DNA from 2 places in the Streptomyces sp. NPDC056527 genome. Region 1 is predicted to be linked to the other one. Evidence: riboswitches for the same ligand, from Rfam matches in the RefSeq annotation. Region 1 holds a riboswitch; the other holds the start of a gene.
What was found. Region 1 has a riboswitch for glycine ahead of gcvP (aminomethyl-transferring glycine dehydrogenase). Riboswitches for the same ligand answer to the same signal wherever they lie in the genome.

Region 1 (4,206 bases):
ACCTGGAGGCCGGGGGTGTGGCCGACGACAGCCAGAGCGCGCGGGAGGCCGGTGAGCGGCTGCGCAAGGACATCCTCGCCACGACCGGGCTGACGGGGTCGGTGGGGCTCGCCGGGTCCAAGATGCTGGCGAAGATCGCCTCGGAGGAGGCGAAGCCGGACGGGCTGGTGCTGATCGAGCCGGGGACCGAGCGGGAGCTGCTGGGGCCGAAGTCGGTGCGGATCCTGCCGGGCGTCGGGCCGGCCACCGGGGAGCACCTGCGGCGGGCCGGGATGACGACGGTGTCGGATCTCGCGGAAGCGGGCGAGGACGAGCTTGTACGGCTCCTTGGGCGGGCGCACGGGGGGTCTCTGTACCTCATGGCCCAGGGGTACGACGATCGGCCCGTGGTGGCCGAGAGGGACACGAAGTCGGTGTCGGTGGAGGACACCTTCGACGTGGATCTCCATGACCGGGTGCGGATCCGGACGGAGGTGGAGCGGCTCGCCGAGCGATGCGTGGGGAGGCTGCGGGCGTCGGGACACTCGGGGCGGACGATCGTGCTCAAGGTGCGGCGGTTCGACTTCTCGACGCTGACGCGTTCCGAGACGCTGCGAGGGCCGACGGACGACACGGTGGTGGTGCGGGAGGCCGCGGGCCGGCTGCTCGAGGGGGTCGACACGACGGGCGGGGTCCGGCTGCTCGGTGTGGGGGTGAGCGGGCTCGCGGACTACACGCAGGAGGACCTGTTCGCGCAGGCGGCGGAGGCGGCGGAGCCGGCGGAGGGAGCAGGGGAGGCTTCACCCGTGGAGGCGACCCCGGAACCGGAGGCTCCCGTCGAGCGGCGCTGGTCGCCCGGGCATGACGTACGGCACGCGGTGTACGGCGCCGGGTGGGTGCAGGGGAGCGGGGTGGGGCGGGTCACCGTGCGCTTCGAGGAGCCCGGGTCGGCGCCGGGGCGGGTACGGACTTTTCTCGTGGACGACCCGGAGCTGGAGGCGGGGGAGCCCCTGCCGCTGGTGGGGGGTACGCCCGCCCTTCGCCCGGGCATATCGCTCCCACCCTCCCCCTGAGCTTCGGCGTTCGGTTTGGGCGGCGCGGAGTCGGTCAGGGGCCCCTCGGGCGGCGGGGGTCGGTCAGGGGCCGCGCGGCCGGTGGTGGGGGCGTCAGCTTTCCTCTTGGCCTGCCAGGCGGCCGAAGTCCCGGTCCGGGGGCGGTGGGGGGAGCGAGATGTTGTAGTGGCGGTAGAGCTGGAGCTCCTGTTCGGGGGAGAGGTGGCGGCCCACGCCGAAGTCCGGGGCGTCCTTGATCAGGGATCGGTCGTACGGGATGTGCAGGCCGTCCTTGGCCAGCTCGCTCGGCTCCAGGGGGACGAACGCGTCCCGGCTGAAGAGGCCTGTGCGGACCGCGGCCCACTCGGGGACGCCGGTGGCGTCGTCCAGGTACACCTCGTCCACGGTGCCGATCTTGTGTCCATCGCGGTCGTACGCCTTGCGGCCGATCAGGCTGCGCGGATCGATGTCGGTCTGCACGGTCCCTCCAACGGGTCGCACTGCTCTACAAAGACTACGAAAGTGCACATCTGGGATGTCGGCCACTTGAGCGATGGCTTCCGGAACCTCGCTGGTAGGCTGGCTGTGGCTGTCGACCCTGTGCGGGAGAGTCCTCCGGAGAAACCTTTCGGAGGCGCCGAAGGAGCAAATCCTCCCCGGAATCTCTCAGGCCCCTGTACCGCACGGACGAGGTCACTCTGGAAAGCAGGGCGGACGTCCGACGGCATCCGCTCTCACCGACGGTGAAAGCCGGCGAGCCCCTTCGGCGTGCCGGTGAAACTCTCAGGTTGAGATGACAGAGGGGGAGGCCGTCCGGGCACCCGCGCCGTTGGTGCCCCTCGCAGGTCGTGACGACCAGGAGGCCTCCGTACATGACCGCCAACCGCATTCCGCTCTCCGAACTCGAACAGGGCATCCCGTTCGAGCAGCGGCACATCGGGCCCGACGCCGAAGCACGGGCCAAGATGCTCGCGCAGGTCGGCTACGGCTCCCTCGACGAGCTCACGGCCGCCGCCGTGCCGGACGTGATCAAGAACGCCGAGGCGCTCGGTCTGCCCTCCGCTCGTACCGAGGCCGAGGTCCTCGCCGAGCTGCGTGAGCTCGCCGACCGCAACCAGGTCCTCGCACCGATGATCGGCCTCGGTTACTACGGCACCTTCACCCCGCCGGTGATCCTCCGCAACGTCATGGAGAACCCGGCCTGGTACACGGCGTACACGCCCTACCAGCCGGAGATCTCGCAGGGCCGTCTGGAGGCGCTGCTCAACTTCCAGACCATGGTCGCCGACCTCACCGGTCTGCCCACCTCCGGCGCCTCCCTCCTCGACGAGGGCACCGCGGCCGCCGAGGCCATGTCGCTCTCCCGCCGCGTCGGCAAGGTCAAGAACGGTGTCTTCCTCGTGGACGCCGACGCCCTGCCGCAGACCATCGCCGTCATCGAGACCCGCGCCGAGCCGACCGGTGTCGAGGTCGTCGTCGCGGATCTGTCCGAGGGCATTCCCGCCGAGATCGCCGAGCGCGGCGTCTTCGGTGTGCTCGTCCAGTACCCGGGCGCCTCCGGTGCCGTCCGCGACATCAAGCCGCTGATCGACGCCGCTCACGAGCTCGGCGCGATCGTCACCGTCGCCGCCGACCTGCTCGCGCTGACCCTGCTCACCTCGCCCGGTGCGCTCGGAGCCGACATCGCCGTCGGTACCACCCAGCGCTTCGGTGTCCCGATGGGCTTCGGTGGACCGCACGCCGGCTACATGGCCGTCCAGGACAAGCACGCCCGCTCCCTGCCGGGCCGCCTCGTGGGCGTCTCCGTCGACGCCGACGGCAACCGGGCCTACCGCCTGGCCCTGCAGACCCGCGAGCAGCACATCCGCCGTGAGAAGGCCACCAGCAACATCTGTACCGCGCAGGTGCTGCTCGCCGTCATGGCCGGCATGTACGCCGTCTACCACGGCCCCGACGGCCTCAAGGGCATCGCGCAGCGCACCCACCGGTACGCGGCGATCCTCGCCGCGGGCCTGAAGGCCGGCGGTGTCGAGGTCGTCCACGGCGACTTCTTCGACACCCTCACCGTCCGGGTGCCCGGCAAGGCCGCCGAGGCCGTCGCCGCCGCCCGCGAGACGGGCGTCAACCTGTACCTCGTCGACGCCGACCACGTGTCGATCTCCTGCGACGAGACCACCGGGCGCGCCCAGCTCGCCGCCGTGTGGGCCGCCTTCGGCGTCGACGCCGACATCGAGGCCCTGGACGCAGCCACCGAGGACGCGGTGCCCGCCGGGCTGCTGCGCTCGGACGCCTACCTCACCCACCCGGTCTTCCACGCGCACCGCTCCGAGACGTCGATGCTGCGCTACCTGCGCAAGCTCGCCGACCGCGACTACGCGCTCGACCGCGGCATGATCCCGCTCGGCTCCTGCACCATGAAGCTGAACGCGACCACCGAGATGGAGCCGGTGACCTGGCCCGAGTTCGGGCAGATCCACCCCTTCGCCCCGGTCGAGCAGGCGCAGGGCTACCTCACGCTCATCACCGAGCTGGAGGAGCGTCTCGCCGAGGTCACCGGCTACGACAAGGTGTCGATCCAGCCGAACGCCGGTTCGCAGGGCGAGCTGGCCGGTCTGCTGGCCGTCCGCGCCTACCACCGCGCCAATGGCGACGAGCAGCGCACCGTCTGCCTCATCCCGTCGTCCGCGCACGGCACCAACGCCGCCTCCGCGGTCATGGCCGGCATGAAGGTCGTCGTCGTCAAGACCGCCGACGACGGCGAGGTCGACGTCGCGGACCTGCGCGCCAAGATCGAGCAGTACCGCGACGAGCTCTCCGTGCTGATGATCACCTACCCGTCCACGCACGGCGTGTTCGAGGAGCACGTCGCCGACATCTGCGCCGAGGTCCACGACGCCGGCGGCCAGGTGTACGTCGACGGCGCCAACCTCAACGCGCTGGTCGGCCTGGCCAAGCCGGGCAAGTTCGGCGGCGACGTCTCGCACCTGAACCTGCACAAGACCTTCTGCATCCCTCACGGCGGCGGCGGCCCGGGCGTCGGCCCGGTCGGTGTGCGCGCGCACCTCGCGCCGTACCTGCCGAACCACCCGCTGCAGCCCTCCGCCGGCCCGGAGACGGGCGTCGGCCCGATCTCGGCCGCCCCGTGGGGCTCGGCCGGCATCCTGCCGATCTCGTG
Region 2 (4,206 bases), on a different contig from region 1:
CGCCCGTACGGCCGGGGTGCGATGGGCGTTCTGGGTCAGCAGGGCGTAGAACTGCGGGATCTCCAGGGCGGGTTCGGAGAGCCGCAGCGGTCCGGCGGGCATCCGGTCGAGACCGGTGGCGATCCGCCGGAGATCGGCCCAGGGGATGCCGACGCCGCCGCCCGGGTCGTGCGGGTTGAGCCAGATGCCCCAGCGGTCGGGGTAGAGGGAGCGCGCGATGTCCCGTCCCGTGACCACTTCGTGGGCGCGGTTCCAGCCGGAGGCGGCGAGCTCCTGCGCGGAGGTGACGCACGGGGCGTACCCGAAGCCGTCGACCTCCATGTTCCCGTACTGGGCGTCCGGCGAGCCGGGTGTGCCCTGCCAGAGCAGCATCCAGACATCGCCTTCGGCGAGGGCGTGCAACAGCTTCTCGTACGCGTCGTAGCGTCCGGGTGCCACCTGGCGCAGCATGTGCTCGACCTGTCCGGCCGCAGCGGTGCTCGACGCGCTCACCCTGGGTCCCGCCCCTCTTCCGTCCACCGAACCAGCTTAATTACGCGGACGCCCGCTGATAGAAGGGGCGCACCCGCTCCAGCATCCAGTCGCCGACAGGGTCCTGCGCAACGTCCAGCAGGATGAGATTGACCGGCCAGGCCACCTCGACCCGGCCCAGCGCGCGGCCGAGCGCGTCGAGCGGGGCGTTGCGGTCGACGCCGTCCCAGGTGGCGAGCTGGACGCCGACGAAGAGCGCCGGCTCGGTGCCCTCGACGCTCGCCAGGGCGCGGCGCGCGCTGACGACGACGCCGGTGGCCTCGAACTCGGCGGAGGCGGCGGCGAGGAAGTCGACGGGGTCGTCCTGCCAGTCGGGCTCGAAGAGCCGCACGCGGCCGCCGCTCGCGGGGCCGTCCAGCGGAGTGCGGCCGACCCGGCAGAGCTCGGCGACGGCGGGCGGAGGCAGCGGGGCGCCGACGGTGCCGCCGGGGTTCACGGCGATGCCGAGCTGGGGGGGCAGACCGCGGGCGAAGTCGCGCGCGGGGGCGACGGTGAACGACATGTGAGCACCGACACAGGCCAGGAACTGCTGCTCGGAGCTGAAGACGGGGACGTACGGCAGTCCGTCGATCTCCATCGTGGGCAGATCGAGGTCCCGGCTCTCGGGGGTGCCGCCGTTGGGGAGGGGCACCCAGACGGGGCTCCGCCCGAGCACCTCGACGAGCCGGCCTCCGGCCGCGGGGTTGCCGAGCGAGGCGGCCAGCACCTCTTCGAGCTCATTGCCCGGCCATGTGACGTCCACGCTTCTCGGTTCCCCTTCTCGCGCGCCCTGGTCGCGTCTCGCACGCCCTGGTCGTGGCGCCCTCGGGGCAGAACCCTAACGCCGCCCCGGCACCGCCGTGGCCAAAAGCGTACGGAGCACCCCGGTCCGGATATCCCGGGAGGGGGGTCGAACCGATGCGGACGGCCGGCCGGTGCGCGCCGACGTCACGCGACCGGACCTGGCGCCGTCGGCGGCGCTCCGGCGGTGCGGACGCGTCAGTGCTTGGCGCGGAAGGTGATTCTGCGCAGGGCGCCCGCCGCGTCCCTGTCGAGGAGGGTGGCCGAGGAGCAGCCCCGGGGCAGGCGGCCGGATTCCACGGAGCTCAGCAGGCGGCCGACGGCCCGGCGGTGCCGGGCGAAGGCGTACCCGGAGACGCCTCGGCCGCGATCGCGCTGCCCCTCCCGCGCAGCGGCCGGGGTGACGTCGAGCAGGACCAGGTGCAGGGCGCCGCCCCGCCGGCGGGCCTCGCGGGCGAGCCAGTTCCGCACCCAGGACTGGGTGCCGCAGTCGTGGACGACCACGCTCCGCCCGGAGCGCAGCGCCCGGCGCAGCCCGGCGTAGTGGGCGATACGGGCCAGCGGGCGGTAGACGGCGTACGGCAGGAAGCGGGGCAGTCGTGCTTCCCAGCGCTCGCGGGCGTCCTGCGAATCGATGCCCAGGCCCTCGGCCGCGCGTCGCATGAGCGTCGACTTGCCGCTGCCGGGCAGCCCCGAGACCACGACGAGGTCGCCGGCGGCGAACGAGAGCACGCGGGGGCCGCGGCCGCCGCGCTCACGCAGATCGCGCAGCAGCGGCACGGCCGAGCCGCGCCTGCGGGTCCTGGCCCGGGCGCGCGGGGACGGTATCCCCGTCCCTGTGGCGTAGGCGCCGGTGTGCTGGAACGTCATCGCTTCTCCCCCAGTCGGGTTCCCGGGAACCCTTGCCCATAAAGTGTAAAGAAGCGGTAATGAGGCACAAGCGATTTGCCGATCAGACCCCTCGTGCAATGATGTGCGCGCCAAGCGCACACAACCTCATACCGGCCGCTCGAATCCGCGCGGGAGAGTCCCGGAACCACCACGGTGGGCCCCGGGCGCCGAAGGAGCAAGACCCTCCCTTGAATCTCTCAGGCCCCGTACCGCGTGGATGAGGCAGATCTGAAAAGCGGGCGCACAGTCGCGCCCCACCCAAGGTGCAAGCCGAGGATGCCCTCGGTGAACCTCTCAGGTTCCATGACAGATGGGGAGGATCGTCCTCGTCCGTCATGATTTTTCTGCCTTGGGACCCGGGAGCCACACCCATGAGCACTGCCGCCCCCCGTCTGACCGCCCTCGATGCGCTGCATCGCTCCCTGGGCGCGACCATGACCGACTTCGCCGGCTGGGACATGCCGCTGCGCTACGCCAGCGAGCGCGACGAGCACAACGCCGTCCGTACCAAGGCGGGCCTCTTCGACCTCTCCCACATGGGTGAGATCACCGTCACCGGCCCGCAGGCCGTCGAGCTCCTCGACTTCGCGCTGGTCGGCAACATCTCCACGGTCGGTGTGGGCCGTGCCCGCTACACGATGATCTGCCAGGAGGACGGCGGCATCCTCGACGACCTGATCGTGTACCGCCTCGGCGAGACGGAGTACATGGTCGTCGCCAACGCCTCCAACGCGCAGATCGTCCTCGACGCGCTGACCGAGCGCGCGGCCGGCTTCGACGCCGAGGTGCGGGACGACCGTGACGCGTACGCCCTGATCGCCGTCCAGGGCCCGGAGTCCCCCGGCATCCTGAAGTCGATCACCGACGCCGACCTGGACGGCCTGAAGTACTACGCCGGCCTCCCGGGCACGGTCGCCGGGGTCCCCGCGCTGATCGCCCGTACCGGCTACACCGGCGAGGACGGCTTCGAGCTGTTCCTGAAGCCCGAGCACGCCGAGGTCGTCTGGCAGGCGCTGACCGAGGCGGGCACGCCGGTCGGCCTGATCCCCTGCGGCCTGTCCTGCCGTGACACGCTCCGTCTGGAGGCGGGGATGCCGCTGTACGGACACGAGCTGACCACCTCCCTCACCCCCTTCGACGCGGGCCTCGGCCGGGTCGTGAAGTTCGAGAAGACGACCAACGACGGCGACTTCGTCGGCCGCAAGGCGCTGGAGGCCGCCGCCGAGCGCGCCGCCTCCAACCCGCCGCGCAAGCTCGTCGGCCTGATCGCCGAGGGCCGCCGCGTCCCGCGCGCGGGCTTCTCCGTCGTCGCGAACGGCGAGGTCGTCGGCGAGGTCACCTCCGGTGCCCCGTCCCCCACCCTCGGAAAGCCGATCGCCATGGCGTACGTGGACGCGGCTCACGCCGAGCCCGGCACGCAGGGTGTAGGTGTGGACATCCGCGGCACCCACGAGGCGTACGAGGTCGTGGCACTGCCGTTCTACAAGCGCCAGAAGTGACGCATCCGTCTCGCTCCGTGTCTCACCCCGCAAGACTCACGTTCATCAGCACTCCCTCGATCCAGGAGAATCAGGTCATGAGCAACCCCCAGCAGCTGCGCTACACCAAGGAGCACGAGTGGCTGTCGGCCGCCGAGGACGGCGTCGCGACGGTCGGCATCACGGAGTTCGCGGCCAACGCGCTCGGTGACGTCGTCTACGCCCAGCTCCCGGAGGTCGGTGACACGGTGACCGCGGGCGAGACCTGCGGTGAGCTGGAGTCGACCAAGTCCGTCAGCGACCTGTACTCCCCGGTCACCGGTGAGGTCGTGGCGGCCAACCAGGACGTGGTGGACGACCCGTCGCTGGTGAACACCGCTCCGTTCGAGGGTGGCTGGCTGTTCAAGGTGCGCGTCACGGGTGAGCCGGACGATCTGCTCACCGCCGATGCGTACGCCGAGTTCTCCGCCGGGAACTGAGACCCCTTAGGGATCGATTCATGTCTGTGCTGAACACCCCTCTTCAC

Region 2: another riboswitch for glycine. It lies ahead of gcvT (glycine cleavage system aminomethyltransferase GcvT); the one in region 1 lies ahead of gcvP (aminomethyl-transferring glycine dehydrogenase).

Annotation. Positions count from the first base shown of each region.
Region 1 covers NZ_JBHTTQ010000130.1:9,285-13,490, forward strand. The annotation lists gene ACFQ7Q_RS34265 (DNA polymerase IV) at 1-1,052, shown strand, start outside; gene ACFQ7Q_RS34270 (PRC-barrel domain-containing protein) at 1,146-1,511, opposite strand; glycine riboswitch at 1,625-1,723, shown strand; gene gcvP (aminomethyl-transferring glycine dehydrogenase) at 1,904-4,206, shown strand, end outside.
Region 2 covers NZ_JBHTTQ010000020.1:22,065-26,270, reverse strand. The annotation lists gene ACFQ7Q_RS13475 (enhanced serine sensitivity protein SseB C-terminal domain-containing protein) at 1-492, opposite strand, end outside; gene ACFQ7Q_RS13470 (enhanced serine sensitivity protein SseB) at 533-1,273, opposite strand; gene ACFQ7Q_RS13465 (AAA family ATPase) at 1,510-2,181, opposite strand; glycine riboswitch at 2,322-2,424, shown strand; gene gcvT (glycine cleavage system aminomethyltransferase GcvT) at 2,574-3,701, shown strand; gene gcvH (glycine cleavage system protein GcvH) at 3,779-4,159, shown strand; gene glyA (serine hydroxymethyltransferase) at 4,180-4,206, shown strand, end outside.